DNA from 2 places in the Pseudoalteromonas undina genome. Region 2 is predicted to be linked to the other one. Evidence: predicted binding sites of a transcription regulator. Region 2 holds the regulator's gene; the other holds the start of a gene.
What was found. Region 2 encodes FliA, which starts transcription of late flagellar genes. Its sites were predicted from a motif close to CTAAAGNTNNNNNNNNNNNNGCCGATA; they were not measured.
Positions count from the first base shown of each region.

Region 1: a site for FliA is predicted at 4,629-4,655, ahead of pomA (flagellar motor protein PomA). Genes of this name have one in related genera too.

Region 1 is NZ_AHCF03000002.1:584,776-604,117, reverse strand. Features, by position in the region: gene PUND_RS03420 (M20 metallopeptidase family protein) at 1-200, shown strand, start outside; gene PUND_RS03415 (DNA topoisomerase III) at 229-2,169, opposite strand; gene PUND_RS03410 (hypothetical protein) at 2,241-2,729, opposite strand; gene PUND_RS03405 (flagellar motor protein MotB) at 2,885-3,805, opposite strand; gene pomA (flagellar motor protein PomA) at 3,808-4,575, opposite strand; gene xseB (exodeoxyribonuclease VII small subunit) at 4,878-5,120, shown strand; gene ispA ((2E,6E)-farnesyl diphosphate synthase) at 5,123-6,010, shown strand; gene dxs (1-deoxy-D-xylulose-5-phosphate synthase) at 6,125-7,987, shown strand; gene PUND_RS03380 (ligand-binding sensor domain-containing diguanylate cyclase) at 8,050-11,136, opposite strand; gene PUND_RS03375 (phosphatidylglycerophosphatase A family protein) at 11,168-11,653, opposite strand; gene thiL (thiamine-phosphate kinase) at 11,650-12,624, opposite strand; gene nusB (transcription antitermination factor NusB) at 12,713-13,123, opposite strand; gene ribH (6,7-dimethyl-8-ribityllumazine synthase) at 13,139-13,603, opposite strand; gene ribBA (bifunctional 3,4-dihydroxy-2-butanone-4-phosphate synthase/GTP cyclohydrolase II) at 13,697-14,809, opposite strand; gene PUND_RS03350 (riboflavin synthase) at 14,838-15,491, opposite strand; gene ribD (bifunctional diaminohydroxyphosphoribosylaminopyrimidine deaminase/5-amino-6-(5-phosphoribosylamino)uracil reductase RibD) at 15,516-16,643, opposite strand; gene nrdR (transcriptional regulator NrdR) at 16,646-17,095, opposite strand; gene glyA (serine hydroxymethyltransferase) at 17,203-18,459, opposite strand; gene thrC (threonine synthase) at 18,728-19,342, opposite strand, start outside.
Region 2 is NZ_AHCF03000003.1:544,396-558,691, reverse strand. Features, by position in the region: gene PUND_RS06210 (chemotaxis protein CheW) at 1-411, opposite strand, end outside; gene PUND_RS06205 (ParA family protein) at 415-1,185, opposite strand; gene PUND_RS06200 (flagellar motor protein MotB) at 1,198-2,160, opposite strand; gene PUND_RS06195 (flagellar motor protein) at 2,166-2,930, opposite strand; gene PUND_RS06190 (protein-glutamate methylesterase/protein-glutamine glutaminase) at 2,923-4,074, opposite strand; gene PUND_RS06185 (chemotaxis protein CheA) at 4,128-6,344, opposite strand; gene PUND_RS06180 (protein phosphatase CheZ) at 6,359-7,126, opposite strand; gene cheY (chemotaxis response regulator CheY) at 7,143-7,526, opposite strand; gene PUND_RS06170 (RNA polymerase sigma factor FliA) at 7,567-8,277, opposite strand; gene PUND_RS06165 (MinD/ParA family ATP-binding protein) at 8,304-9,164, opposite strand; gene flhF (flagellar biosynthesis GTPase FlhF) at 9,157-10,644, opposite strand; gene flhA (flagellar biosynthesis protein FlhA) at 10,666-12,774, opposite strand; gene flhB (flagellar biosynthesis protein FlhB) at 12,846-13,976, opposite strand; gene fliR (flagellar biosynthetic protein FliR) at 13,986-14,296, opposite strand, start outside.

The DNA.
Region 1 (19,342 bases), on a different contig from region 2:
ATGGTAGAACAGATGAAAACATCCCCATTACTTTATTTTGGTTAGGCGGAGTTAACCAACAGCAATATACAAATGCGATGAAAAATAACGAAACACTCCCTTCATTACATTCAAGTAAATTTGCTCCCGATTATAAAGTAGCGCTTCAAACAGGAATAACTGCAATGAGCAATGCCGCTGCGGCATTATTCAATCAATAATCTTCAAGGTTATTTTCAAGCCCTGAGTTTAATTTACCGCAGGGCTTTTTTTGTAACTCGACTTTTTATACGGCGCTTTCTTTGTACGTTTAGCAAAACGCTTCTTAGGCGATGTTTTTGGCAAATGTGCAAATACATTACTATCGCAGTTAGTTGCTTGGCTTACAAAATTAGTTAAATCAGCTAGCAAAGGCTGTATAAATTGCTGATAACTCATTGCTTGCTGAGCGATATCTCCTAAACTCGACTCCCATTTTGCAGTTAAATCGGGGCTTGATAACCCCTCAGGTAATACACTAATTAGTGCCAGACCTGTTTCAGTTGCTTTAATTGCTTTTCCTTCACGTTTTAAAAAGCGACGTTTAAATAATAGTTCAATGATACCTGCGCGAGTGGCTTCAGTACCAAGGCCATCTGTCTCTTTTAATATTTTTTTGATTTGCGAGTCTTTTACATAACGGCTAATTCCCGTCATAGCAGCAAGTAAGGTTGCATCGGTAAAATGAGCAGGAGGAGTTGTATGCTTCTGCACCACCTCACCTTTAGTACAGGTAAGTACCATGCCTTTTTCCAAATAAGGCAACGTTGCTTCTTCTTTAAGTTCTGACTTACCCATAAGCAATTTAAAACCCAAGTCTACATCTTGTTTTGCATTAGCTTTGAATAAACCACCCGCTATAGTTACCTCTACCTTGGTTTCGTTATAAATGTAATCGGGATAAAACTGAATTAAATAGTGTCGACTTATTAACTGATAAATTTTTTCTTCATCACTTGCTAAACTCACAGTTTTTAACTGTTTAGCTGTTGGTACAATCGCGTGATGAGCTGCTACTTTTGTATCGTTAAAACATTTACTTCGTTTTTTTGCATCTGCTCCATTAACAAATTCTGCTTTTTGGCCTCCATTTACTGCAATCGCTTTTAGTATCGCAGCTGCATCTTGGTGATGATCTTTTGGTAAATAACGATTATCTGAGCGTGGGTAAGTAATTAACTTATGACGTTCATATAAAACCTGGCAAGTATCGAGCACTTTTTGCGCTGGCATTCCGAACGCTTTAGCGGCATCTATTTGTAAAGCAGACAAATTATAGGGAAGCGGCGCTGTTTGTTTTTTTTGCTTTTGCTCAAGAGCGGTTACGCTTGCTGGTTGATTAGCGATACGTGAAGTTACATTTTCAGCTAAAGCTTTGTTAAGCACTCTGCCCTCTTCATCTTGATAAGGTTCACACGCTTTACTTGGTATCCACTTAGCAGTAAATGATTGCTCCTTAGGTGTATCAAGGTGAGTAAGTACTTCATAAAATGGTTTTGATACAAAATTTGCTATCTCGTTATCGCGATTAACTACTAGGCCCAAAATGGGTGTTTGCACTCGCCCAACCGACAATACATTACCAAATCCCGCTTTTTGCCCCGCTAATGTGTATGCACGCGTCAAGTTCATGCCAAACAACCAATCAGCACGAGACCGCGCCAGAGCAGAAACGCTCAAAGGAATAAAGTCACGGTTAGCACGCATACTATTTAGTGACTTTTTAACTGCCGTTAAGTTTAAGTCACTGATCAATAAACGCTGAATATTTTGTTTTTTTGCTTGGTTGATTTTTGCTTGTTCTATAACTTCATCAACTAATAACTGGCCTTCACGGTCAGGATCGCCAGCATGTACAAGTATTGTTGCTTGTTTGATTAGCTTTTTTAAAATAGTGAGTTGTTTACGAGTTTTAGGCTTTGCTTTAAGTTGCCAATGCTCAGGCACAATAGGTAAATGTTCAAACTGCCACTTTTTAAAACGCTCATCATAGTCATCGGGTTCTGCTTGCTCGAGCAAATGACCTATGCACCAAGATACGCAATCACCATTTGCCACTTCAATATAACCATCATGCTTTTTATGCGGTTTAGGAAGTGCGTCTGCAATAGCGCGACCCAAAGAGGGTTTTTCAGCAATATAAAGTTTCATAATCTAGCTCTAACACTGTTTATATAAACAGTAGTCTAGCATATCATTTTAAACGAGGGGTATTTTTGTCGTTATAAGCTTAAAGCTTTATTTCGCTTATTAACAAAAATATATAAAAGCGGTAGATAACATATAACAACAGTAGCGATATTTATTAAGGGCATAAACGTTTGATACATAACAGTACTATACGACAAATCCCAAAGGTGGCGATCTACTAAACGAAATAATTGCAGAATAGGGGCAGCAATAACCACAAGTTGGCCAAGTACACATTGCCACAAATGCACTTTATCTTTCAAACCCAAATAAGCAATCAGTGCCATCCAAGTAATATCTGTTAATGCCCATACAAGATAACGGTATACATAAATACCATCATCAAACGCCATTAAACTTGAGTAAGTTATAGTACCAAATAAGAAAAAAGCAGCGGTAATAGCAGCAAACCTTAAGGCTAAATAATCCTTAAGGATAAAAAACAACAAAATAGCTGGGGTCAGAATAAGAACCCAGCTTTTACTTAATATACTGACGAAGTACAAAAACCATTCAGGCAAACTAAAAAACCTTACTTAACTTTTTTATCTTCGTCTGTACCATCGCCATTACCAGGCATACTACAAAATTTATTTAACATGCTCACTCCACTTTTAATTACATCTGTTAAGAGAAATGCATTCTATGCTAAAAAAGGGGACAAAACCAATAAATTCTATCTAATATCAATAGGATCTGATTCTTTCGCCTTGCCTTGTAAAATTGATATTTCTACCCGGCGGTTACGTCTTCGATCTTCTCGGGAATCATTCGGCACTAAAGGTCTGGTTTCTGCACGCCCAACGACCATCATTCGGGTCTTATCAAAACCAGCAACTTTTTGCAGTTCACTTGCTACCGCAACAGCTCGTTTAGAGGATAAATCCCAGTTATTAATATAAAGTTCATTAGAAACTTGAAAGTCATCAGTGTGACCGGAGACGGTGATTTCACCTGGCACATCTTTTAATAACCGGCCAATATCCTGAATGATAGGTTTAAACTGGGGTTGTAAAAACGCACTGCCCGATGGAAACGAACCATTTTCTCTAATACGAATAATGATTTGCTGACCTAATGACTCAAGCTCAATAGCTCCATCAATAATTTGCTTTTCAAGCTGTTGTGCAATTTTTTTAACTAAGTCATTTATTTGCTCTTGATCGGCAGCAGAAACTGAAGGCGCTGAAGCAACTTCCTCAGAGGTGCTGCTAGACTCACCACCTCGTTTTTCGCCGCGTTGTTCTTGCCGTCCGCCAGCTGAGCTTTCATCGCCCGCCTGAAACTCTAGCATTTGCTGAGTCATTTCAACTGTTTGTTGCTGAATAGTTTCAATGGGGGTTGGCTCAGGTTTACCTGGAGTAAACTCCATCGCAATAACTGAGGTGCCTTTTGGAATATCTTTAACTTCAATTTTATTTTGTACACCAAAAGCAAACTTCATAGAACCTGCAATTTGCTTAAATTTAAGCACATCCATTTCAGAAAACGCGAGTAAGAGTACAAAAAAGCACATTAATAGCGACATTAAATCGGCAAATGTCCCCATCCATGCAGGTAACCCTGGGGGTGGGCATTTACACTCTTCATCAGACATAACTATTCCTCAGTGTTTACCGCGCGTTTAGACTCAGCCAAATAATTTTTCAAGATCCCTTCAATTACTTTAGGATTTTGGCCATCTTGGATGCCTAATACCGCATCCAAAATAAGTCGCTGGTTCATTGCTTCTTCATCTTTACGCAATTCAAGTTTGACCTGAATAGGAATGGCGACAACATTCGCCAAAAATGCCCCATACAACGTTGTTAACAAGGCTACCGCCATGGCTGGGCCGATTGCTTTTGGATCATCCATATTTGATAACATAGCCACCAAGCCGATTAATGTACCAATCATCCCCATTGCGGGAGCAATATCACCTAGCGACTTAAATAAGCTTGCGCCCATTTCATGACGAGTCGTCGTCAGGGAAATATCTTTTTGTAATGTTGCACGCACTACATCCGCATCATGTCCATCCACGAGCATATCAACGCCTTTGCGCATAAATGGATTTGGAATTTCAGCCTCTTCCAATGCTAGAAACCCGCCTTTTCGGGCAGAATCTGCTAGCTCAACCGCCTTTTCAATTAACGCTTCAGGGGGTTCAATTTTAAACATAAACGCTTTAGCACAAACCTTACCAATGCCTAAAAATTGCGACATAGTAAAATTGGATAAAACGATAAAAAGGGAGCCACCAAATACAATAACCACTGAAGGGGTATTGTAAAACATACCGACTTCACCGCTACTACTCATAAACATGGACATGACAATTAAGCCAATTGCGCCAAGGATCCCAATAATGGTTGCTAAATCCACATTCCCTCCAAAGGTTTTATATTTTTTCTTCGCAAGCGTTGTTATTAAATGTATATCGGCAAGATACTGAAATACTTAAGTGATTTTTATGATAAACGATAAAATTACGATTAGTCCTATTTTAGATCAACATAGGGAATCAATCTAACTAATCAGAATTTATAATTTAAAAAATAACGCTGAAGCGCAGTAAAACCCAATTAACAGCATTTATCTATCAAAAAAACATAACATTCTTTGACCTAGTTTAGCATTCCCCCTAAAATTGGCGTCTAAATTTATTATGTAAGTTGAAAATAAAGATGGCGACTAAAAAACCTGAAAATTTAAGTTTCGAACAAGCACTAGAAGAATTAACAACAATTGTCAGTGAAATGGAACAAGGTGATTTATCGCTTGAACAGTCTTTAAAGCAATTTGAGCGCGGCATTGCATTAGCCAGTGCGTCTTCCGGTAAACTTCAACAAGCCGAGCAAAAGGTGTCGATATTAATGGGTAATGACGAAAAAGCACCGCTTACTCAATTTGATAACGATTTGGAATAATTGTGAGCATAAAAGAACAAATAAAGCTCGCTCAAGATGATGTAGCCAATACACTCAACCTTTATTTCGAACAACCTCTTGAAAGCGACAACACTATAAAAGAAGCCACACATTATAGTCTAATGAATGGCGGGAAGAGATTACGCCCTTTTTTGGTTTATACCACAGGCAAAATGCTCGGTGCTGAAAAACGTGATTTAGATGTGCTGGCAGCAGCGATAGAATGCATTCATAGTTATTCATTAGTGCATGACGATTTACCCGCTATGGATGACGATGATTTACGTCGTGGCCGTCCTACATGTCATATTGTCTATGGTGAAGCACAAGCTATTTTAGCAGGTGACGCACTGCAAACCTTAGCGTTTGAGCTTATTGCTAAGCACACATTTAAATGCTCAACAGAAGCTCAGTTAAAAATGATTGCAGAATTAGCACATGCTTCAGGCTTGCAAGGAATGGTTGCCGGACAAGGCCGCGATATTGCAGCAACAGATAAAGTTATTACGGTTGATGAATTAGAACGTATTCATAAACTTAAAACAGGCGCATTAATAAATTGTGCGATTACTTTGGGCGCACTTTGTGCCCCTAATATTAGCCAACACACTTTAGATAACTTATCTACTTTTGGGTATGCTATCGGACTGGCCTTTCAGGTTCATGACGATATTTTAGATGTTGAGGGCGACACACTGACTTTAGGTAAGCCTCAAGGGTCAGATATTGCTGCGAATAAAGCGACATATCCCGCTTTATTAGGTATGCTAGGTGCTAAGCAAAAAGCACTAAATTTGATACAGCAAGCCCATGAGGCGTTAGCCAATATTGACGCAGACACAAGCGACTTAGCGGCACTGGCAAACTATTTAATTGAACGTGACCATTAAACATGGCTAAAACGTATTAACTCTTAGAACAAAATTATTACTAAATATTAAGTCGCCTCTTAAACTTAGCTTTTTTGAGGGAAGTTAATATTAGCGAAGGATATATAAAAAACCATGACACTTGATAGCAGCAAGTATCCATTACTTAATTTGGTGAACGAACCAGCCCACTTGCGAGACTTAGCACAAGATAAGCTTCCTGCATTTAGCCATGAATTGCGTGATTACTTACTCAATTCAGTATCGCAAAGTAGCGGCCATTTAGCGTCTGGTTTAGGAACCGTAGAACTTACCGTTGCATTACATTATGTGTACAACACTCCCGACGACCGTTTAGTTTGGGATGTAGGTCATCAAGCCTACCCACATAAAATACTGACGGGACGTCGTGACCAAATGCACACCATTCGTCAAAAAGATGGATTGCACCCATTTCCATTTAGAGACGAAAGTGAATACGATACGTTTAGTGTTGGCCATTCAAGTACCTCTATTTCAGCGGCGCTGGGTATGTCTATTGCTGCGCAAAAAGAAGGCAAAGGTCGTAAAACCGTGGCGGTGATAGGCGATGGCGCAATTACCGCAGGTATGGCCTTTGAGGCGATGAACCACTTAGGTGATGTTAAATCAGATATGTTGATTATTTTGAACGATAACGAAATGTCGATTTCTGAAAACGTCGGCGCGTTAACCAATCATTTTGCGCGTATTTTATCAGGTAGCTTTTATACCAACATCCGCGAAGGCAGTAAAAAGCTTCTTTCTGGTGTACCGCCGGTAAAAGAACTTGCCAGCCGTATGGAAGAACACATTAAAGGGATGATGATCCCGGGTACTTTTTTTGAAGAATTAGGCCTAAATTACATTGGTCCAATTGATGGCCATGATGTGAACATGCTGGTTGATACGCTGCGTAACATGCGTAACTTAAAAGGCCCACAACTTTTACATATAAAAACCCAAAAAGGCAAAGGTTACAAGCCCGCAGAAGCCGATCCGATTGGTTATCATGGTGTACCAAAATTTGATCCTGCAACTTCAAGTTTACCAAAATCTAAGCCAAGTGCGGCCACTTTCTCAAATGTATTTGGTGATTGGCTTTGCGATATGGCAGAGCAAGACAGCAAATTGATGGCAATTACCCCTGCGATGCGTGAAGGTTCGGGGATGGTGCGTTTTTCTAAAGAACACCCTGAACAATATTTTGATGTGGCAATTGCTGAGCAACACGCTGTAACCCTTGCTGCAGGTTTTGCTTGTGAAGGGTTAAAACCCGTTGTGGCTATCTACTCTAGCTTTTTACAACGTGCGTATGACCAATTAATTCACGACGTTGCATTGCAAAACCTACCGGTATTATTTGCTATTGACCGCGCAGGTATTGTCGGAGCCGATGGTGAAACTCACCAAGGCGCCTATGACCTAAGCTTTATGCGCTGTATTCCTAACATGGTTATTATGGCACCTAGCGATACTAACGAATGCCGTCAAATGCTATACACTGGCTATCAAGCCAATTGCCCAGTCGCTGTGCGCTACCCGCGTGGCAGTGCGGGCACAGCAGAAATTCAAAGCGCTATGCAACAGCTCGAAATTGGTAAAGCTAACGTAATTAAACAAGGTGCTAAAGTAGCTATATTGTCATTTGGTACCTTGCTTGAAAACGCCCAATTAGCCACTGATGAGCTCAATGCCACTTTAGTTAATATGCGATTTATCAAACCACTTGATACCGGGTTAATTGATGAACTTGTCGCTAACCACGATATCATTGTAACACTTGAAGATAATGCAATTTCTGGTGGTGCAGGTTCGGCGGTTAATGAGTATTTAGCTACCCAAAAAGCGGCTGTAAAAATACTTAACTTAGGTATACCGGATGAATTTATTAAACACGGTACACAACAGCAAATGCATGATGAAATGGGGTTAGGTGGACAAGGTATATTAACTTCAATTAAAGCATTTATGAGCTAATACTTATAGTGTTTAATAAAAAAGGAGCCTTTGGCTCCTTTTTTATTGCTCACTTATAATCTCTAGCGCATCCATACCTTAATATCGGCTAAGCCATTACTTTGTAACAAACCAATTTGCTGTTCAACATTGGGGTTTTGCTCAAACTCAAATGCGTCTAATTGCTCGTCAAAAGTAATATTAGCGACGCCATCGCCGCCGCGTTTTTTAACTTGATGTAACGCGATGTCAGCTAAATTAATCGATGTTTCCCAGCTAATAACTTGCCCACCTAACAGGGGTAGCGGATAGAAAGACCAACCCACTGACGCTGTTATATTGGTTGTTTCACCGTTAGGAAGCTGGAAAGTATAATCGGCAATAGCTTGGCATAATTCAGATACATAGCTGTCGATTAAATTACACTTAAAATCGCGCAACAACAGTAAAAACTCATCACCACTCCAACGGGCAACATAATCAGAACCTTGAGTACGCGAGTTAAGTAACGCCGCTACTTGTTGTAAACAACTATCTCCAGCAATAGGACCATAAGCATCGTTAATGCGGCTAAAGTTATCTAGATTAATAATTAACAACACCAAAGATTTACCTTGAGCCTGCAATGACTGCGAGTTCCGCTGAAAATGCTCAATATCTTTTGGTAGTTGATCAAACAAGAAACGACGACTTCTCAGCCCAGTTAGCTCATCAGAGTGACTAACAAGTTTAAGCTGAGAATTTACTTGGTTTAATTTATCATTCGCTTGGCGAAGCTCTAGGGTTCGTTCAGTAATAAGCCCTTCGAGTACCTGTTGCTTGCGTCGCTCTTGAACTTTAAAGACCCAAAACACTAAATAAAACAGCAGTACGAAACCACTGGTGATCAGTAACCTAAAGTAGATAGTTTCACCAAAACGTTCCGGTACCACAAACGCATATTCTGCTGATTGCGCTTTACCCCAATCCTCACCTTGGCGTTTAGTTTCTAATTCAAATAAAAACATACCGGCGGGTAAATTTGTATAAATTGCTTCTCTGCGGGTATTTGCATAGCGCCAATCGTTATCAAGTCCATTGAGTTTATATCTAAACTCAATACTTGCCGGAGCGTAATAATCAATCGCGGTATAGGTAAGTGTCACATCACGCTCATCGGTCTCAAGAACTGGTTTTTCACCTAACGCAGCAGCTGCGAGCTTTCGTGATGGCGTCGTTAAGGTTTCTATAGTTGGTTTAAGTGAGCGTAATCCAAATAACTCTACGTCTTTAGGAATTTCTACAACGCCTTGCAAACTGGGATACCAAATAGAGTTATCCATATCAACTACGGCATCATGGCCTAAACCATTACAGCATTGGCTGGCTTTACCATCGAGCTGACGGTCAAATGAAGAGATCACTTCTTCTACTTTTAGGCTTTCGATGTTGGCTTTAAATTGCTCAACAGGCATACGGTAAACCCCTTTCATGGTGCTTACCCAAATTCGCTTTGAGGTGTCATCGTATTCTAAGCTGAATATAGAACCATATGGCAGTCCATTGGCGGCGTCTAGTTGCTGCCATTGCCCTTGTCCACTGCGATAAAACAAACCATCATTCAACGAACCAATTAAAATACCTACGCCTTTAATGTGTAAAATGCTAGTAACGTACGCACTTTCTAAGGTGGTTTGGTCACCTATTTTTTCTATCCCGCGTTCAGTAAAGTAATACGCGCCTTTACTGGTACCAATCACCCCAAAATTTGGTTTATCTAGAACATAAGTAACAAACTTACTACCTAAGAACGCATTGTACGCAAAAGGGTTTAAGCCATTATAATTTAGACGATATAACCCCCGTCCGGTGCCTACCCAAAAGCCGCCTTTAGTTGAAGTGCTAATTGCAAAAACAGGGTTATCGCTCAACGCACGAGCAGGGAAACTATATAAGGTGTTCGACTCATAGAAAAACAAGCCTCTGCCAGTAGCAACATAAAGGCGATCGCCATCAAATTGCAGGTCATGTACCGAGGCATTTCCATACTTGGCACTATTGATAACATTGATAAAGGTTTTATCGGCATCAAAATAACCAATGCCACTTTTATTAGCAATCCATAATTTACCATCAGGTGATTTACTAATCGCCATCACCGCTTCGGTCATTTTAGAAATGGCTGAATGGCGCTCTATTCGCCCTTCGTGAGCAAGCCATAACCCTTCACTAAAACTCGCTAGCCATATGTTATTTTCATCATCTCTAAATATATCGGCAAACCAAATGCTCTGATCTAATTGGCTGGGTTCAACCCACTGCCAATCATTAGATTTAGCCCTGAACAATAAACGTCCATAGGTTGATATCCACAAGCCGCCATTACCATCGCTCATAAACTTATACACAGCTGAGTTATTAGCATTGGGCAGTGGAAACGGACGTAGCTCGTCATCTAAATCTAAAAAGTAAGCCCCTAACTCAGAAGCTAGGTACAAATTACCATTTAAAAACGATAGATCGTGAACAATGGTTTGCGCTAAACGATCGGGTAAAGCCACTTTAGCGGTTAGTTCTAAGCGTAATTTAGAAAAGTCAGACGAGCTTTGCGTTAAACGTAATAAATTACGGTCGTTAACCAGCCAAATTCCCTCAGGTGAAAGCGCCATTTTACTGACCGATCCCACAATTTGGGTGATAGCTGTGGCGTTTACAATAGGACTAGGATTATTTAGTTGGTCGCGGAGTTCTATTTGGCCTCTGTCTATATAATAGAGCCCATTAGCTGCTATCCAGATACTGCCTTGAGAATCTTCAAGAATATCTCTTACAGGGCCTTTAATATTAAACTCTTGTGCGGTTAGCTTTTCAGGATCGATAACCACAAGGCCATTCTTAGTGCCTACCCACAATAATCCTTCGCCATCGATCAATAACTTATTAATACCATTGCTGGGTAAAAATAAACTATTTTGGGTATTATAATTAGTGAAGGTATTGCCATCAAAACGGCTTAATCCAAATTGAGTGCCAAGCCACATATAGCCTTGGTTATCTTGTACTACACTTTTTAGGGATTGTGAGGGTAAGCCGTCTTTGATATTCCATTGTTTAACTACGTAATCAGTAATTGAAGCCGTACTTGGCATGGCACATAGCATAAGTACACAAACCAATAAAAATCGCATCATAGTGCTGCCACCTAGTTAAACAAATAATAAATTAAAAGGGTAGTAAACCTACTTTTATCAATGCTTGCAAACAAATAAGCGAAAAAATACCTGCAAGTACATCATCGGCCATAATACCAAACCCACCATGGGCACGTTTATCGAGTATGCGAATCGGCCCTGGCTTTGCTATATCAAAAAAGCGAAACAGTAAAAAGCCAACCAGTAATGTTTGCCAGTTAAGTGCTGCGCCAATCATAGTAATATAGTAACCAGCAACTTCGTCCCAAACAATTGAGGGATGATCATGTACTTGAAGGTCATCGGCTGTTTTTCCACATGCCCAAATACCAAAGATACTTATGACTACTGCAAATACAATTTGTAACCATAGCGGAAAATGCATGGTAATAAAAATAAACGGTAATGCTGCCAATGTGCCAAATGTACCAGGTGCTTTTGGTGCAAGCCCAGTACCAAAACCCAAACCAAAAAATTGATGTGGGCGTTTTAAATTAAATAATCGGTTTTTATTCAAACCTGCTCCTTGGAAAAGTGCTCAAAACCTTTATGTTCAAAAGCAAACTTCTCACCTTGGTGTAATAACTCTATATTGCCGTCACCACTTTTTATTTGCCCGATACAGCTTGCCTCTACACCGTATTGGCGCAGCTTAATATCTAGCATACTCTTGTTACTATCAGCAACGGTATACAGTAACTCGTAATCATCGCCATAGTTAAGAACAAAAGGAAGTCGCTGCTCAAAATCAAGACTCGCTTGCATGGCATCTGAGGTGGGGACATTTTCAATATTAATGGTGGCACTAACTTGTGATAAATTTAGCACATGCCCTAAGTCGGCTAGTAACCCATCGGAAATATCAATGGCCGACGATGCCAAGCCTCGTAACGCTTGCCCAGCAGCTACACGTGGCGTGGGGAAATTTAAACGTTTATTAATATCTTTTAAGTGTTCAGGTGCAATCGATAAGCCTTGTTTTTTCGATTCAATCGCCAACCCAGCATCACCAAGCGGACCGGTTACAAAAATCCAATCACCCACTTTTGCACCACTTCTACGTAATGCTGTGCCTTCAGGAACTGTACCTTTTGCACAAATAGTAATACTAAGTGGACCTTGAGTGGTATCACCACCAATGATCTGAACATTAAAGTACTCAGCAATTTCATGCATGCCATCAGTCAGCTCAGCAATCCATTGTGGATCGATACTAGGTAACGTAAGTGCAACCGATACCCAGGTAGGCTCTGCGCCCATGGCAGCTAAATCACTTAAATTAACAGCAAGAGCTCGATGCCCTAATGCGCGAGGGGAGATATCATGAAAAAAATGCACCCCAGCAACTAAGGTATCTGTGGTTACAGCAAGCTGACAGTTCGCTGGAACTGTGACAAGCGCACAGTCATCTCCAATCCCTAAATTAACATCGCGACGAGTAATGCCACGACCTTTAAAGTAACGATTAATTAATTCAAATTCCTTCATACACAAAAAAGCCGGCCTATGCCGGCTCTCCTTTTTAACGGTTATTTATAACAACTCATCTGATAATAAAAATCAGCTAAAGTTGTTATTACTTGCGTAACTGTTTTACAGCTTTATCAAGTACACCGTTTACAAATTTATGGCTATCTTCAGCGCCAAACATTTTAGCTAATTCAATACTTTCATTGATAGCCACTTTGTAAGGAACGTCTTCACGAAATTTAAGCTCGTAGCTGCTTAAACGTAAGATTGCACGTTCAACTTCGTCTAATTCATCAAATGGACGAGTTAAATGAGGCGATACAGCTTCGTCTAGTTGCTTGTGGTTTACTGCAACTCCACGCGCTAAATCTTTAAAATATTCAACATCAATTTTAGTCACATCGTTTTCGATCAACATTTGTTGTTCGATATCGGCAATTGCATTGCCGCTTAATTGCCATGAATACACGGCTTGAAGTGCTAAGATACGTGCTTTACGTCTTGCTGCTGGTTTCACAAAAATTCCTTAAACTTAAATTTTATCTAACACATTAACCATTTCAAGCGCACCTAAAGCAGCTTCGCCGCCTTTGTTACCCATTTTGGTACCTGCGCGCTCAATTGCTTGCTCAATGCTTTCAGTGGTTAATACGCCAAATGCAACCGGGATATCGTACTCAAGTGATACTTGTGCAAGCCCTTTATTTGACTCGCCAGCGACGAGATCAAAGTGAGGCGTGCCCCCTCTGATCACTACACCTAAGGCGATAATTGCATCATATTCTTTTTTTGCTGCAACGCGTTTCGCTGCTAAAGGTAATTCAACCGCACCTGGTACGTAAATTACGGTAATATCATCTTCTGATACTCCACCAGTACGTTTTAGCTCATCAACAGCACCTGCAAGCAAGCTACTACCAATAAAGTCATTGAAACGGGAAATGACAATGGCAAACTTTTTGCCTGGAGCGTATTTATTACCTTCAATAATTTTCATTTGATAACCCTAAAAATAAGTTTAAGCGATTTCGGTTGCGCAAAAATTGCTGCGCATTATACCACATAAATAAAATAATAGCCTAGCGTGTAATTATTGTGGCTCTACGTAATCAACAACTTCTAAATGGAAGCCTGATAATGCATGATATTTTTTCGGTAAACTCATCAAACGCATTTTTTGGATACCTAAATCAGCCAAAATTTGCGAGCCTACACCTACGGTACGTGAAGTACCTTGGAATTTGCGTGGCGTTACACTCTCGCCAGCATCAGCTGCAGCGAATGCTTTAACAGTCGCTTCTAATTCGTCAGTGCTTTCTTGCTTACCTAAGATGACTAAAGCGCCATTATGCTCAGCTATATACGCCATTGCTTGCGATAATCCCCAACTACGATCAGCATTACGATCAGAGAGTAAAATATCGTTAAAGGTACTTTGTAAGTGCACTCGCACTAACGTTGGTTCTTGTTGTTTTATTTCACCTTTAAGCAATGCATAGTGCAGCTGCCCGTCAATGGTGTCTTTGTAAGTTACTAAGTCAAATTCGCCATGCTCAGTTGGCAATTTACATTTTGCAACTTGCTCAATAGTGGTTTCATTTAAGTTACGGTATTCGATTAAATCAGCAATGGTGCCAATTTTAATATCATGTTGCTTAGCAAATACTTCTAAATCAGGGCGGCGCGCCATGGTGCCATCTTCATTTAGAATTTCTACAATCACTGATGACGGCTCAAGTCCCGCTAAACGCGCTAAATCACAGCCAGCTTCAGTGTGCCCTGCGCGCGTTAATACGCCGCCAGGTTGCGCCATAATAGGGAAAATATGCCCAGGCTGTACAATATCACTTGGCACTGCGCCTTTAGCAATTGCAGCTTGAACAGTGCGAGCACGATCCGCTGCAGAAATCCCCGTCGTAACCCCTTTTGATGCTTCAATAGACATAGTAAAGTTGGTCGAGAATGCAGCACCGTTATTTTTAACCATCAGCGGTAAATCAAGTTGCGAGCAACGCTCTTGGGTCATGGTTAAACAAATTAACCCACGGCCATGAGTCGCCATAAAGTTAATTGCTTCTGCACTTATGTGCTCAGCAGCAATAATTAAATCGCCTTCATTTTCTCTGTCTTCATCGTCCATTAAAATAACCATTTTACCGGCTTTAATGTCATCTATTATTTCTTGTGCGCTGTTTAAATTCATAAGTTGCTCGTATAAGTTGTCAATATCGTTATTTTATAAAGCCCGCTTTAGCGAGTAAGCTCATCGAAATATCTGAACCAGTAGGATGCTCAGCTCCCTTTACAAGGCGCTCTAAATAACGTGCTATTTGGTCGACCTCTAGATTCACTTTGGTACCGACTTGAAAATCGGCTATGGTCGTTTGCCCGCTGGTGTGTGGCACAATCGTTAGTTTAAATTTATTACCTTCAACTGCATTGACCGTTAAGCTAATACCATCAATACACACAGACCCTTTATAAGGAATGTATTTCATTAAATTTTCGTCGGTGGCTAACCAATATTCGGTTGCTCGTGCATTGGTATTTATTGCTGTGATAGTGGCAATACCATCAACATGACCAGACACTAAATGCCCCCCGAGGCGCGATACAGGTTGCATCGCCTTTTCTAAGTTAACTGTTTGCCCTAAAGCGTAATGTGCAAACCCCGTTAAGCTAATCGTTTCATTTGATAAGTCAGCACTAAAGCCATCTATATGCTTATCAACAACAGTGAGGCATACACCGTTGGTTGCAATACTGTCACCTAACTTAACATCACTCATATCAAGGTTTTTACTTTGAATACGAATAGCTAAATCACCTTGTTTTTTTTGTAATAACGCAATTTTACCTGTCGCTTCAACTATTCCAGTAAACATAGTGCTACTCTTTATATAAAATGATTAATGAGCTTTTTTGTGTGCTGTGATACGTAAATCATCACCAATTGGCACACACTCATTAAAAGTTAAATTAATGGTATTTTGCATACTCATTAACTCTGGGAAATTCAGTAAACTTCTTGCATCGCTACCCATTAACTTAGGGGCAATATAAAAAACAAACTCATCAATTAAATCAAGTTCAGCCATTTTTCCGGCCAATGTGGCACCCGCTTCTAACCACACATTATTAAACTGTAATTGCGCTAGCTTTTGCAGCGCTGCTTGTAAGTCTACTTTATTGTTCTTTTCGGGGACTTCGATCTGTTTAACAAAATGAGGCCACTGATGCGATTTATCAACCCGAGTGGTGAATATTATCACCTCACTTTGAATTGAAAATAAGGCAAGTTCAGGGGTAAGTCTGTTTTGGGAATCAATAATAACGCGAACAGGTTGGCGCAGTGGTAAATTGGTCGGTAAAGAGTGCGGAAGTTCTTCTGGGCGTACATTTAGTTTTGCATCATCCATCAAGACTGTATCAGCACCAGTTAAAATTGCACAACTCTGAGCACGATAAAGCTGCACATCTTGGCGCGCAGCGGGCCCAGTTATCCATTTACTTTGGCCATTTTTAAGCGCTGTTTTACCATCAATACTGGCGGCCATTTTGCAGGTTACAAAGGGTAATCCCTGCTCCATGCGCTTAAAAAACCCAAGGTTTAATGCGCGAGCTTGCTCTTCAAGTAATCCGTAAGCGACTTCTATACCAGCATCCGCTAAAATTTTCAGGCCTTTGCCTGCAACTTGCGGGTTGCTGTCAACCATAGCAGCAACCACTTTTTTTACACCTGCTGCTTTTAGCCCTTCAGCACATGGCGGTGTTCGACCATAATGACTGCAAGGCTCAAGTGTTACATAAGCGGTTGCGCCTTTTGCATTTTCGCCAGCCATAGTCAGTGCGTTTACCTCTGCGTGACCTTGACCCGCTAACTGATGAAACCCTTCACCTATTACTTTATTATTTTTTACGAGTACACAGCCTACATTAGGATTAGGAGTGGTGGTAAAGCGCCCTTTTTTTGCCAGCTCAATGGCACGTGCCATATAACGTTTATCATCCTCTGAAAACGAGCTTTGCATGGTCATTACTACTCTCCTAAGCGAGCTATTTCTTCACCAAACTCACGTATATCTTCAAACGAGCGATATACTGAGGCAAATCTTACATAGGCTACTTTATCTAATTTTTTCAGCGCTTCCATAATACACTCACCCACCAAATGGCTAGACACTTCACGCTCGCCGGTGGCTCGCAGCTGGGATTTAATTATATTAACGACTTCATCAACTTGTTCGGTACTTACGGGGCGTTTTTCAAGAGCGCGAGTTAAGCCATTTAGTAACTTATCTTCATTAAACGGTTCACGACTGCCATCTTGCTTAATCACTCGCGGCATGACTAATTCAGCCCCTTCAAAGGTGGTAAACCGTTCGTGGCACTCATTACATTCACGACGTCTACGTACTTGGTGTCCCCCGCCGACCAGGCGAGAATCAATAACTTTAGTATCTTTGGCGGTGCAAAATGGGCAATGCATAACTGTGTGTTTCCGTTTTAAAAACAAAAAATGGCCGCTATAATAGCGGCCATTATCATAACAAAAATGTGTGCAGTTGTGATCTAAATTACTGTTTTACTCTTGGATTAAGCGTAAACAGGTAATTTTGCACAAATTGCTTTCACTTTTTCTTTTACTTGCGCTTGTACTGACTCATCTTCGATGTTGTCTAGCACGTCACAGATCCAGCCAGCTAACTCTTTTGACTCAGCTTCTTTAAAGCCACGACGAGTGATTGCTGGTGAACCAATACGCAAACCAGAAGTAACAAATGGTGAACGAGGATCGTTCGGTACTGAGTTTTTGTTAACCGTGATATTCGCATTACCTAGGGCAGCATCTGCATCTTTACCTGTGATATCTTTATCGATTAAATCAAGTAAGAATAAGTGGTTGTCAGTTTTACCTGATACTACTTTGTAGCCGCGCTCTTGTAATACTGCAACCATTGCTTGAGCATTTTTAACAACTTGAGTTTGGTATGTTTTAAATTCAGGTTGAAGTGCTTCTTTAAATGCCACCGCTTTAGCAGCAATAACATGACATAAAGGACCACCTTGGCCACCTGGGAAAACAGCGCTGTTTAGCTTTTTGTAAATATCTTCATCGCCACACGCAGAAATGATTAAACCACCGCGAGGGCCGGCTAATGTTTTGTGTGTTGTGGTTGTTACAACGTGAGCAAATGGCACAGGGCTTGGGTAAACACCCGCAGCAATTAAACCTGCAACGTGCGCCATATCAACAAATAAGTATGCGCCTACTTTGTCTGCAATTTCACGGAATTTAGCCCAATCAACAATACCTGAGTATGCAGAAAAACCAGCAATGATCATTTTTGGTTTGTGCTCAAGTGCTAACGCTTCAACTTGTGCGTAATCAATTTCGCCAGTTTCTTCGTTAAGGCCATACTGAATTGCGTTGTATGTTTTACCTGAGAAGTTTACGTGTGAGCCGTGTGTTAAGTGACCACCGTGCGCTAGGCTCATACCTAAAACAGTATCAAGTGGGCTTAATAGTGCTTGGAAAACAGCGGCATTCGCTTGTGAACCCGCATGTGGTTGCACGTTTGCGTAATCTGTACCAAATAATTCATTTGCGCGGTCAATCGCTAACTGCTCAACCACATCAACGTGCTCACAGCCACCGTAGTAACGTTTGCCCGGGTAGCCTTCAGCATATTTGTTAGTAAGTTGAGAACCCTGCGCTTCTAGTACGCGTGGGCTACAGTAGTTTTCAGATGCAATTAACTCAATGTGCTCTTCTTGACGTGATGTTTCTTTGCTCATCGCGTCAAATAACTCTGGATCAAAGTCCGAAATATTCATGCTACGTTCTAACATTGGGGTCTCCTGGGCAACGTGTATGGGTATTTTTTACAGGCTTTATTGTACGCTTAAAACGACTCTTTGCCTACGCTCTTAAGTTGAGGATATTTAAACAGGGATTGAAACTATTTCACAGCATTTTGATGATGATATTTTTTTATAAACTAATAACAATTTTAAATGAATTTTATTTATTACATTTATTTAGCTTATGCGTTATGCCTAAAGCGACACATAAACAAACAAAAAAGCGGCCTAAGCCGCTTTTTCTAAACGTGTGATTTTAACCAAGCTTAGCAAATAACTCGCTGCGTAAATCGTCGTAATCATTGTGCATATCAATGGCTAAACACGGTTTTGCAAGCGCATCTGCTAGCGGTTTTGGCATGGCTATTTCGGTATTTAGCACCTCTTCAACGCTTTCTTTAAATTTAGCTGGGTGTGCAGTCGCTAAAAAGATACCTGCAGCATCTGTTGCTTTATTTTCAACAAGCCCTTGGTAGGCAATCGCGGTATGAGGCTCTGCAATATAGCCAAGCTGTTGAATTTTTTTCATCACTGATTTTGTGCTTTGCTCATCCACACTAACAGAATAAAAATTGTCATAACTAAACCAGTTATTATCTAACATTGATTGCACACGTGGCCAGTTATTAGGTTTACTGACATCCATAGCATTAGACAGTGACTCAATAGTGGCGCTGGGCGTCCACTGCTTATCAAGCATATAACGTGGCACAGTATCATTTTGGTTTGTAGTCGCACTGAGTTTACCTACTGGCATACCAATAACAGCGCCAATCATAGCCGCACACACATTACCAAAATTACCACTGGGTACTGAAATATGCGCTGTAGCACGCTTTTCTTTTGGCAGCTGTGCTATTGCCTCAAAGTA
Region 2 (14,296 bases):
AACCCCTTTAAACCACTTAGGCTTGCCAAATAAATGATTTACTTCTCCAAGCTCATGAATGCCACCTAAGGCTTTTAGCGGCACCGCTAAAGTAAGCCCTGCCACTTCAAAAAACAGCGCTTGAAACTCACCATCAAAGTAGTCAGCTTCACCACCTACAACCACCTCTTGCTCAGGCACGACGTGTTGCTCTTGGTGGGTGTCAATTTCTACATTCGATACTTGCTTATTAAGCTTTTCAACTTCAACAACAGGCTCAACTATTACTGGTTGTTCTTTTTGCTCTTCATACGTTACCTGCTCAAGCAGTTTAGCAACAGGCTCAAGGTCTTTTGTTGGTTCGTCATCAGATAATAACGCCCCTAAGTACTGAGTGACTACTTTTTCATTAGCAAATAATTGCTTACTCATTTATTAACCTTGTTTTATTAAATATTTAAGTAATGCTTTATAAGCATAGACTCCACGCGCATTTGGGCAAAAATCTACCGGTACTTTTTGCGCTAAACTTGCATCTCTAAATTTAGTATCAACAGGAATAACGCCTGGCCATACTTTTTCTTTATACGTTTCTTGTAATGTTTTATAGGCCTCAAGCGATGCTTTGGTTCGTTTATCATACATAGTTGGAATTATAGTATATTCATAGCTTTTCGCTTGAGAGGTTTGCATTAACTCCATAGTACGCATCATTCTATCGAGCCCTTTAAGCGCCAAGAACTCAGTTTGCACCGGCACTAACACTCTTTCACAGGCGGCAAGCGCATTGACCATCAGCACACCTAAAACAGGTGGGCAATCTAAAATTGCGTAATCGTAATACTCGCTAATTTTAGCCAGTGTTTTTTTTAAAATCAGGCCCATTCCCGTTTTATTACCCATGCTACGGTCAAGTGTCGCGATCGCCATAGTTGCAGGTAAAATATCAAGGTTTTCAATTGTTGAGGGGCATAATGCTTGCAATATTTCTTCGCTTTTCATACTCGAGCCTCGAGTAAAAATATCGTAAACACTGACCTCTAAATCTTCTGAATCAATACCAAAGTAATAGGTTAGTGAAGCATGAGGATCTGTATCAATCAATAACACGCGCTTGCCTTGAAGCGCAAGGATCCCTGCAAGGCTAACCGCTGTAGTGGTTTTGCCTACTCCCCCTTTTTGATTGGCTACTGTCCAAACTTTCACATTACATCCTAATTACTGTTCGTTGCGCGTTGTAACACGGATGCCACCATGCGGTAAACGGATTATTTTTATTGTATCGTCTTGGGCAGGTAGCTCAATTTCTGGCTGACTTTGCTCTGATACTGAAATTGATGATTTCGTTTGTTCATCAGAGGGCTCGGGTGCTAAACCATATTTAGAAAGTGCAATCACGACTTTACGGTTTTCAGCACGCCCAGCTTCGGTATCATTATCGGCAAAGGGCGAGTATTGACCATACCCCTCAATGGCCATACGCGCGGATTCAATGCCCAAACGCTCTAGCTCAACTAATATTGAGGTTGCACGCGCCACTGATAACTCCCAATTAGAACGAAATATTTCATTTCGTATGGTTTCGTTATCTGTATACCCGCGTACTCTTATATAGTTATCGACTGATGCAATGATTGCTTCAATTTTTTTTACAATCTCTTTGGCCTTGTTATGTGCAACAGCACTACCACTGGCAAACAACAATCCGGAATTGAGCTCAATAACCAACCAGTCTTGGCTTAGTTCTAAGCTAGCCTCGCCACTGCGTATCTCATCAATTAGCGACGATTGTAATTTAGCCAATAAACTATCCAGCGGCTTACCTAAGTGGCGTTGACTAATATTGCTATTGTCACTTTGACCATCGAGTAACATTGGGCCTTGCTCTAGCTCTTGAATACTTTCGCCATAGAGAATTTCAGCCTCAGGGGTAACCCTTTCAAGCAATAAAGCATCACCATTTACCCCGTTACCCTGCTTAGAATATTGTTTTGCAGACTTATCAAAAACATGCTCAAGAGAATCAGATAAAACCTTGATGTTGTCTTCTTTGTTTATCGCAATTGCATACAATACAACAAAAAATGCAAACATTATGGTCATATAATCCGCATAAGAAACTAACCAACGCTCAGTATGTTGGCTCTTTAATTGGTGATGACGTAAGCGACGGCGTAACATAGGCGCTAATGGGCCTGTAAAATTGGACGTTCAACGCGGTAGGCTTCAAGCTTTAGTTCAATATTAATAGGGCTCTCACCTTGGCTAATAGCAATTACACCTTCCGCTAACATTTCGTGATAAAGCATCTTTTGTTCAACCCGTTGCTTTAGCTTATTGGCCATAGGTAAAAATAATAAATTAGCCAAACCAACACCATATATAGTTGCAATGAACGCGGTGGCAATACCCGCTCCTAACTGCTCAGGATCGTTAATAAATGACATGGCTTGAATAAGCCCAAGTACCGCACCTAAAATACCAATAGTTGGGCTATACCCACCCATTGCTTCATATACCCGGCTAGCCTCAAGTAATCGTTCTCGCTCAAGTAATAAGTCAATCTCGAGGGTATCGCGTAGTTTTTGCTCTGAACAGCCATCAACTAATAAACTCAGTCCTTTGGCGGCATAGGGATCTGAATGCGCAAGTGCTTCGTTTTCTAATGCTAAATACCCTTCTTGACGGGCTTTATGCGACCAGCGTTTTACTTGCTCAATAGCATCTTCAATATCATGGTCGTCGGTAACAAAAACCCAATGAGTAATACCAAGCATTTTTTTAAATGTATTGGCTGATGTTTGTAGCATCACCGCACCTAATGTACCGCCTAATACAATAATTAGTGCAGGCCCATTAAACAGCGCAGATACCACACCTCCCTCTAAAGAATAACCGATTGCAATAGCACCTAATGCAACCAGTAATCCTAAAACAGAAAGCTTATCCACAGCCAGCCTCTCTTTTTAAACGTGCAGCCACATCATGAAGGCTAATGCTTTCGCTCGCTAAACCTGCACTGGCTATCGCCTGAGGCATACCATAGACAACACAGCTTTTTTCATCCTGAGCCCAAATTGTAGCGCCAGTTTGCTTAAGCATGCGAGCACCATCACGACCATCTGCACCCATGCCTGTCAAAATAATGGCAAGCACATCACCTTGATACGCTTTGGCCGCACTGGCAAAGGTAATATCAACACTTGGTTTATAGTTTACTCGTTCATTTTTATCTTCAAACACACGAAGGGTTCTATTAGAGCCACGTCCTTCTACCATCATTTGCTGGCCACCTGGCGCTAAATAAGCGCACCCAGGTTGTAATCTATCGCCTTGCTGCGCTTCTTTTACCTTAATCTTACACAAGCCATCTAAGCGAGTAGCAAAAGCCGGGGTAAATGCAGCAGGCATATGCTGTATGAGTAAAATAGGGTGTGGAAAATTAGCAGGTAATTGCGTCAAAATAGTTTGCAGTGCAACCGGCCCACCTGTGGATGTACCAATAGCAACTAACTGATACTGCTTACCACTGGCACGCGCTGAGGCACTGCTGCTAGTAGATGCAGGACTCGCATTATTAAAGCTACGATCAGGTTGAACTATCGGCTTTTTAGCAAGGTTAGAAAAGCGCTCAGAGCTGTTTGACGCTGGTTTACTAATACTTGGAGATGGGGCCGTTCTCGTAATTCTTCCAATACGCTGGCGGCCTATTTCCTTAACCTTATTTTGCAATAACTTAATTGCATCATCGTTATTGCGAGCAATATCTTCAAACTTTTTAGGTAAAAAGTCCATCGCCCCAGCATCAAGCGCATCCAAAGTGGCAGATGCCCCTGCTCGTGTTAACGATGAAAACATTAAAATAGGTGTTGGATTACTCGCCATGATCTCTTTCACAGCACTAATACCATCCAGCACCGGCATTTCAACATCCATGGTGATAACATCAGGACGTAACTGAGCTGTTTTTTCGACGGCCTCTCGGCCATTTACAGCAAAGCCTATTACCTCAATGCCGCTGTCTTGTTCAAGAATTTCACTCACTCTGCGGCGAAAAAAGCTTGAATCATCAACTACTAAAACTTTAACAGCCATTTCGCTCTCTTATTCAATGAATGGGTAGGCATAAAGTTTATACCTACTTTTTATTATCCAGCGTAATGCTTTAGCATACTCGGTACATCTAATATCAGTGCAATTCCACCATCAGAGGTAATAGTCGCACCCGCCATACCCGGCGTACCTTGCAATAATGCATCTAGAGGCTTGATCACCACTTCTTCTTGACCTATTAGTGAATCAACAACGAACCCTACTTTTTGAGTCCCTATTTGCACAATAACGACATGCCCTTGTGCTTTTCGCTGACCTCTATCAGCGCCTTTTATAAGCCAATGTTCAAGGTAGAATAATGGAATCGACTTTTTACGAACAATAATCGTTAGCTGGCCATCAACCACATTAGTTTTTGTTAAATCTAAGTGGAATATTTCACTTACACCCGCTAGCGGCAAGGCAAAGGTTTGCTCTCCCACCACCACCATTAAGGTAGGCAATATCGCAAGTGTTAGTGGAACTTTGATTTCTAAAGTAGTCCCTACGCCCATTTCTGATTTTATGTTAACCGAGCCATTGAGCTGAGTGATTTTTGTTTTAACCACATCCATACCAACACCACGGCCAGAAATATCTGAGATTTCTTCTTTGGTTGAAAACCCAGGTGCAAAAATAAGGTTATAAGCTTCAGTATCAGAAAGACGACTCGCTTGGTCGTGATCAAGCACCCCTTTACTAATCGCAATCTTTTTAAGCTTTTCAGCATCCATACCGGCACCATCATCTTGGATGGTAAGTAGAATATGATCACCCTGTTGCGAAGCTGATAAAGTCACCGTACCTGTTCTAGGTTTACCCGCTGCTTCACGAATATCGGGCATTTCAATACCATGGTCGACCGAGTTGCGAACCAAATGCACCAATGGATCGGCCAATGCTTCCACTAAATTTTTATCTAAATCGGTGTCTTCACCGACAAGTAATAAATTAATATCTTTTTTAAGTGTTCGTGCTAAGTCACGTACAACACGAGGAAAACGGCCAAATACTTTTTTAATCGGCTGCATTCGTGTTTGCATTACTGCACCTTGGATATCAGCAGTCACAACATCTAAGTTGGAAATAGCTTTACCCATAGCCTCGCTATCAGAGTTAGTCGCCAAACTTACTAAGCGATTTCGCACAAGTACTAACTCGCCCACCATGTTCATTATTTGGTCTAGGCGTTTGGTATCAACACGTACAGTTGTTTCTGCCGGTGGAGGCGCTGCTTTTTTGGGCGGCGCAGCTTTAGCTGCTTGTGCCGCAGGAGCCGGCTTAGCTGGCTCTGGTTTAGGCTGTGGCTTAGCTGCAGCAACTGGTTCTGGCTTTTTAGCTGCCACTGGTTCAGGTTTACTTACAGGAGCCGGTGTTTCTATCGACTTAGGTGCACCTTTACCATGAAGTTCATCAAGTAAGGCTTCAAACTCGTCGTCACTTATTTCATCATCGCCCGAGCTTTGCTCGTTACTTGGTGGAGCCACAGGAGCTGATGGTGTTTGTTGTGGTGTACTTGCGGTTGCTTGGCTCACTTCGCCAAAGCTGCCTACACCATGAAGTTCATCCAATAAGCTGTCAAATTCATCGTCAGTTATATCACCACTGACATCATTGCCACTTGATGATGATTGTTTTTCTTGTGGGGCTTGCCCTTTTCCATGAAGTTCATCAAGTAGGCTTTCGAATTCGTCTTCGGTTATTTCATCAATCTGAGAGTCTGAGCTACTGCTATCTGGGCCGCTAAATAATTCATCAAAAGCAAACGGGTCTTCTTCAGCATCGTTGCTCGGTTGCTCTGCAACTGGTTCAGGCTCTACCGATGGAGTTTCCACAGGAGCTATATCTTCAACCACAGAATCGCCGGCAAGCTCTTCTGCTGTCGGTGGCTGCCCAAGTTTGTGAAGTACTGCAAGTAATTCTGGATCAGCAGGCTCTGGCTGGTCACGATTTTTAATCGTGGCAAACATTTCATTAATGGTGTCCAGTGCTTGTAAAATCACATCCATTAATTCAGAGTTAACTGTTCTTACACCTTGGCGCAGTAAATCAAACACATTTTCAGCACCATGACATGCATCAACAAGCTCTGTCATAGCCAAAAAGCCAGCGCCACCCTTTACAGTGTGGAAACCGCGAAATATTGCGTTTAGTAGCTCAGTATCATCTGGGTTGTTTTCCAGTTCTACTAACTGTTCAGATAAAAGCTCAAGGATTTCTCCGGCCTCTACTAAAAAGTCTTGTAAAATATCTTCATCGACTTCAAAGCTCATGCAGTACTCTCCTATTAGAAGCCCAAACTTGATAATAGATCATCAACTTCATCTTGATCAGATACAACATCATTACGCGTTTCTTTATCAATAATAGGCCCTTCGGGACCTGCTAGTGTTTGTGCAACAATGGGATCTTCTATTTTTTCTGGTTGTTCAGTTGGTTCAACCTCACCACCTTGCGCTGCAAATGCAGTTAACAGGTGAATTAAACTTTCTTCAACTTCACGGACAAGTTCAATAACACGGCGAATAACCTGACCGGTTAAATCTTGATAGTCTTGAGCCATCAGCACATTAGTCATCAGCATTTGTAACTCATCGGTTTTGTGATGAGAACTGCTCATAAACTTATCAATACTATGGCAAAGTGATTTAAACTCACCAAGCTCTATTTCGCGGTTCATTAAACGATCCCACGTTGGCTTGATATCAGCTATTTCGTCAGCGATTTCTTGTGCTAATGGTAAGCTTGCTTCAACCGCATCCATTGTCTTATTGGCTGCGTTTTCTGTCATTTCCATGACATAGTTAAGGCGTTTTTTTGCGTCAGGGATGGCATCAGTGGTAATGTCTGTTAAACGCGTGTCTAACTCGAAACTTTTTAAAGCTTCGTGCAGTTGACGCGTCAACTTACCCACCTCAGCAAATAACTGTGATTGCTCTTGTGAAGCTGTTTCTAAAATTAACTGATTCGCTTTATCTTGCTCACCATTTTCTAAAAAAACAACTAACTGGCGAGCTTGTTCTAAAGTAATCTGAGGCGCAGCAGGTGCTGACATAAGCCTCTCCCTCTCATTAACCTAAGCGTTCGAACACTTTTTCTAATTTAGTTTTCAATGTACCTGCAGTGAATGGTTTAACAATATAACCATTAACACCTGCTTGGGCCGCAGCAATTATTTGTTCTTTTTTAGCTTCTGCTGTAACCATTAAAACAGGAATATGCTTTAATTTTTCATCAGCTCGAATTGCCCTTAAAAGATCAATACCTTGCATGCCTGGCATATTCCAATCTGTTACAACAAAATCAAACGCTTGATTTTGCAACATAGGCAAAGCAGTTGACCCGTCATCTGCTTCTTGAACATTGGTAAAACCTAAATCGCGCAACAGGTTTTTAATAATACGTCTCATTGTTGAGAAATCATCAACAACAAGAATTTTAATGTTTTTATCCAAAACATCCTCCAGTGAGGCCTGAACCTTTATTTACTTACTTCTAGTTTATCCAGTCATTGATTTTTGCTTTAAGCTTAATCATCGCCTGACCATGTATCTGACTTACACGCGATTCACTTACATCGAGTATATGCCCAATTTCTTTTAAATTCATCTCATCGTTATAGTACAAAGAAAGCACCATTGCATCTTTTTCCGGTAACGACTTTATTGCACTGAGTAAAGACTCATTAAACCGTTCATTTTTAACATTATTGAACGGTTTGTCTAGTGCTAAATCTTGGCCATGAGGTGTAATCACATCGTCATCTATACCAAGGTCTTCAATACCTAACACTTTGCTTACATTTACATCGTTTAAAATATGATGGTACTCATTTAGCGAAATTTCAAGTTTTTCAGCAACTTCACTATCTTTAGGTTCACGGTTTAAACTGTTCTCAAGCGCAACAATAGTTTCTGCAACCAAACGGCTTTTTCTGTGAACTGAACGTGGAACCCAATCGCCTCGGCGCATTTCGTCTATCATCGCACCACGAATACGAATACCGGCAAAGGTTTCAAAGCTTGCGCCTTTGCTTGCATCAAAGTTTTTTGAAGCTTCAATTAAACCAATCATACCCGATTGAATTAAATCATCTAGCTGCACACTGGCCGGTAAACGAGCAATTAAATGGCACGCCACTTTTTTGACTAATGAGGCATGCTTTTCAACAATCATATTTAAATTTTGTGTTGACTGATATCCCATAGCTCTATTCACCGGTATTGTCATTGTTAGTTACTAACTAGTTTCTCAATGAAAAACTCTAAATGACCCGAGGCTTGACTAGGTGTTGGCCACTTAGCAATTTTTGTAGCCAGTGTTTTAAAAGCAATTGCAGCAGGCGACCCAGGAAAAACCTCAACAATTACTTTTTGGCGGCGCGTTGATTTGCGCATATTTTCATCATATGGAACCGTTGCAACCAACTCCATTGATATATCTAAAAATCGGTCGGTAACCTTTGAAAGTTTTGCAAACAATTCCTGCCCTTCGCGTAAACTACGCACCATATTGGCAACAATTTTAAATTTATAAACGCCGTGCTCACGGCTAAGTACTTTAATTAAAGCATAAGCATCGGTAATTGATGTAGGCTCATCACATACCACCACAACCACATCTTGCGCTGCGCGAGAAAAACTCAGCACCATATCGGAAATACCCGCAGCGGTATCAACAATTAAAATATCAAAGTCGGTGTTAAGTTCACTAAATGCACGAATAAGTCCAGCGTGCTCTGAGGGTGATAACTCAACCATACTTTGCGAACCCGATGTTGCAGGCACTATTTTTATGCCTGCGGGACCTTCGACTAAAATATCATCAAGTTCACATTCGCCCGATAAAACATGAGATAAATTACGCTCAACGCGCAGTCCAAGCATCACATCACAATTCGCTAATCCTAAATCAGCATCTAGTACAAGCACACGTTTGCCTTGTTGGCCTAACGCGATTGCCGTGTTAAGGGATACGTTCGTTTTACCCACTCCACCTTTGCCGCCGGTGACAGCGATAACTTTTACGCCGTTATTATTATTCTTGCTCATTTTGCGAAGGCCGCTTGCTTGATCTAAAACTGTGTTAATCATACATCTCTACTGTGCTCGACGCCACTGATTGGTGTCGTGATTGTTGTGCTTTTATTCTTTTTAAATACAATTGCTCAGCTTTTTTTACTAGTTTTTCGGCATTTGCCACTCTAATATCTTCTGGTACTCGCTGACCGTTAGTAAGATACCCTATTGGGAGACGATTTTGAATCGCAATACTAATAATCTCACCTAAACTCAATGACTCATCAAGTTTAGTAAAAATACATCCGCTTAGCTGTACTTTTTTAAAGTGCCTTACTGTTTCTTGTAATACATTAATTTGCGCCGTCGCACTTAATACTAAATAACTACGTATATCAACACGCTGATTACGCATCAAGGTGTTTAACTGCTCGGTTAAGCGTAAATCACGTTGACTCATTCCTGCTGTATCAATTAAGACTAGACGTTTATTTCGTAAATGGTATAAAACTTCTGCTAATTCATTTGCATCTTTGACTTGTTTAACGCCACAGCCAATAATTCGACCATAGGTTGCTAGCTGCTCATACGCACCAATACGGTAGGTATCAGTAGTAATAAGTGCAACTTTATCAGCACCATATTTTTGCGCACCTAATGCAGCTAATTTTGCAACTGTGGTGGTTTTACCTACCCCTGTTGGGCCTACTAGTGCATAAACACCACCTTGGCGAAGAATTTCGTTGTTAGTGGTTTGCATTTGATCTTCAACCATATTCAATAAGGCTTTCCAACCTTGTTGGCGAGATACATCGTCGGGTACAAAGCATGCCATTTGCTCAGCAACCTCTTTATCTATCCCCATACCCACTAAACGGTCAATCATGCATGCACGGGTTGGATCGCGACGTGCCATATCTTGTTGCATTAAACCTGACACTTGATGTTCTAGTAATTGACGAATTGCGTTCATTTCTTCGCGCATAGTACTTATATCACTCGACTCGTTTTGCATCGTTTGCTGACGAGGTGCACTCGGTGAGTCTAAATCGTCAAAACCACTGTCTAAATCATCAAAACCCAAGCTATCAGCTTGAGTACGAGGACGTGCAGATGCGCTTGATTCACGCTCAAACATATTTTTAGGTCGAGATTGCACAGATTCTTGTTCTTGATAATGACCAGAGGTATCAATGCCTGATTGTGAAAACATTGACGCAAGCTCTGCTGAACGAGGACGGGGAGATTGACGTTCTAATAAAGCTTGTAAACTATCAGCTACCTTTGCTTGTGGCTTAGGTTGAGCACGTTGTGGCTCTGGTTTTACAAAATTATGTGAGCTCTGGGTATGTGCAAATGAAGCGCTTTCAGCTGGCTGGCTTTGAGGCTGCTCTGGCGCTTTTGCTGCGGCTTTGTCGTAATCAACAGCAGCAACAATTTCAACGCCATTAGCTAGTTTCTTATTTGACATAATAACCGCATCAACACCGAGCTCTTCTTTTACTTCTTTTAGTGCGGTGCGCATGTCTTTAGCAAAAAAACGTTTAATTTTCATAATTCAAACCCCTTTAAAATCTTATTGTTGGCCTACAGAGCTGACAATCTTGATCTGTCTTTCATCTGGTATCTCTTGATAAGACATCACTCGCAATCCTGGAATGGTGTATTTAACAAATCGAGATAGCACAGTGCGTAACATTCCTGACGTTAGCAATATTGAAGGTTCACCGGCCATTTCTTGATTTTGATGCGCTTCATTCAATGATGTTTGAAGTCTATCAGCAAGTCCTGGTTCTATTCCGGCACCTTCATCACCTGCATTTTGAAGTGACTGATGCAACATCTGTTCCAACTCAGGCGCCAAGGTTATGACAGGGATTTCAGAAGACATACCAACAGCATCTTGAACGATTAATCTACGCAACGATATTCTCACTGCAGCCGTTAATACATCAGGGTCTTGGCTACGAGGGCCATACTCAACAAGGGTTTGAACAATTGAGCGCATATCTCGTATTGCTACCCCTTCATTTAATAAGTTTTGTAGTACTTTAACGATGGTGGTCAGCGGTAATACCTCAGGTACTAGCCCTTCAACTAAGCGAGGGTGACTTTTACCTAACATGTCTAATAAGTTTTGTACTTCTTCGTGGCCAAGCAATAATGCGGCGCTATTGGTGAGTAACTGGCTAATATGAGTGGCCACAACGGTTGCTGAATCAACTACGGTATAACCTAAAGATTGCGCTTCATCTTTTTGATCGGGTTTTATCCATACCGCATCTAAACCAAATGCAGGGTCTGTAGTTTCAATGCCTTTTAGCGGGCCAAACACTTGGCCTGGGTTAATTGCTAATTCATCGCCGTGTTTAAGCTCTCCCTCACCACTTGATACACCCATCATAGTGATGCGATACGCATTTGGATCAAGTTCAAGGTTGTCGCGAATATGTACAGGCGGTACTAAAAAGCCCAGCTCTTGAGATAGTTTTTTACGCACCCCTTTAATGCGGTTTAACAGCTCACCACCTTGTGATTGGTCAACCAAAGGAATTAATCGATAACCTACTTCTAAGCCAATAACATCAACTTGCTGTACATCATCCCAACCCAGTTCTTTTTGTTCTTGTTTAGCCGCAATCCCGGTACCTGAGGCTGCATTTTCAGCTTCTTCGGCCTCAGCAGCCGCCAATTTAAGTTTGTTTTGCTGGGTGTAGTATGCAAGGTAACCTAAAAGCGCCCCTAAGCTTAAAAATGCAATATGCGGCATACCTGGGACTAAACCCATAGTAATGAGGATACCAGAGGCAATAAATAATGATTTTTCGTTTCCTAGCTGCTGCTTAAACTGATCGCCCATATTGTGCGACTCATTTTGACGCGTTACAACAATCGCAGTACCAATTGAAAGTAGTAATGAAGGTAATTGCGCGACTAAGCCATCACCAATGGTCAATAGTGTGTACACTTCCATAGCGCGTGAAAAGCTCAAGTCATGCTGGATCATGCCAACAAATAAACCACCTACAATATTGATCACTAAAATGACGATACCCGCGATAGCATCGCCTTTTACAAATTTACTGGCACCATCCATAGAACCATAAAAGTCGGCTTCACGGGTTACTTCATCACGACGCTCTCTGGCTTGCTCTGCACTAATAAAGCCAGCATTCATATCTGCATCAATCGCCATTTGCTTACCCGGCATGGCATCAAGGGTAAAGCGTGCTGACACTTCAGAAATACGCCCTGCACCTTTGGTAATTACCACAAAGTTTATGATAATTAGAATCAGAAACACCACTAAACCCACGGCGTAGTTACCACCAATCACCACCGAGCCAAATGCTTCAATTACCTTACCAGCGGCATCACCACCATTATGACCCTCAAGAAGTACCACCCGAGTACTGGCTACGTTAAGTGCTAAACGCATGATCGTAGCGATTAACAACACCGCTGGAAACATGCCAAACTCAAGCGGCTTCATGGTATATACGGTGACCAGTAATACAACTAATGCGAGCGCGATATTAAACGAAAATAATATATCAAGCAGAAATGGGGGCAGTGGTAATATAACCATGCCAAGCGCAGCTAAGACTAAAAGCGGTGTACCAACGCCTTTTGCATATTCTTTTTTATCTTTATTAAGTTGTTGTAATACCGCTTTAAATTCCATAACTCTACAATTTCAAAAAATTGACACTACGCTGAAATTGCAATAACTATTCCAAGTTAGTTGGTTAGCGGTTAATACTTAAATTCATCAGGGATTGGCAGCTTTTTATTAAGCGCGACAGGGCGTTTTCCACGGCCTTTTTTAAACCGTTTAAGCTGAAATACATAGGCAAGCACTTGAGCAACTGCAGTAAAGAGCTGATCGGGAATTTGATCCCCTACTTCAGCAGTATGATAAAGCGCTCGCGTTAAGGTAGGCGACTCAACAATGGGCACTTCATTACCCAAAGCAATTTTACGAATTTGCATAGCGAGTTCGTCAACGCCTTTTGCTAGTACAATAGGCGCTCCAGCTCGCTCTGTGTCGTATTTTAAAGCCACTGAGTAATGAGTAGGGTTGGTAACAATAACATCGGCATCAGGAACATCCTGCATCATTCTCTTTTGCGACATTTGACGTTGGGTTTGCCTGATACGCGCTTTGATTTGCGGATCACCCTCAGAGTTTTTATATTCATCTTTTACTTCTTGCATCGTCATTTTAAGCTGTTTGTTATGGCTATAACTTTGAAATGGCGCATCAATAGCTGCAATAATAATTAAGGTGCAAGATAACCCTAAAAACATCCAGGCTAATATTTCCAAAGCATGCACGATATTGCCCGGCGCACTTTCTATACTCAAATGTAATATTTCATCAAAATAAACATTAATTAAAAAGATAGCGAAGGTTGCCACTAGGCCAAACTTTAATAATGACTTAAGTAGCTCAATAGCCGCTTGCGGGCCAAACATCCGAGTAAAACCTTTCATTGGCGACATTTTACTGGCTTTGGGCGCTGCTGCCTGCCAGCTAAAATTAAAGCCGCCAAGCATGGTGTTACCAATAAACGCAGCCAGTACAATAATAAGTACAAACATCGACATAGGAAATAACAGTACGTCAGCAACCTCCCCCCACACCGCAAACATTTTTGTGGTGTCGTAAGTTTCATTGCGATTAAGACTAAGCATTCTGCCCATAATTCGATACAAGCCTTTACCAATTTCAGGGCCGTACATTAATAAAGAAATAGCAGAAAAAATGAGTACAAACATAGTACCTAGCTCTTTAGAGCGCGCTATTTGGCCTTTCTTTTTGGCATCATCAACTTTTTTGGGCGTGGGTTCTTCGGTTTTTTCTTGTCCTGAATCTTCAGCCATTACGCTCTCCTAAGGGGAACAACCAACTAGAGTACACATTAGCTCAACCATTTTTAGCCATTGGAACTCAAACTGAGTGATAAAGTTACCGAGGGTAGCCCAAATAATAACGAGCCCTGCCACTAAGGTAAACGGAAAGCCTATAGAGAAGATATTTAACTGTGGGGCAGCACGGGTCATGATGCCAAATGACATATTAATTACAAGCATGGCCGTTAATGGCGCTAACGAAAGCACTAGTGCAGTGGTAAACATCCAACCACCCCATGTCACTATGTCCCAATAATGATCAACCGCCCACCAATTACCATCAATTGGCA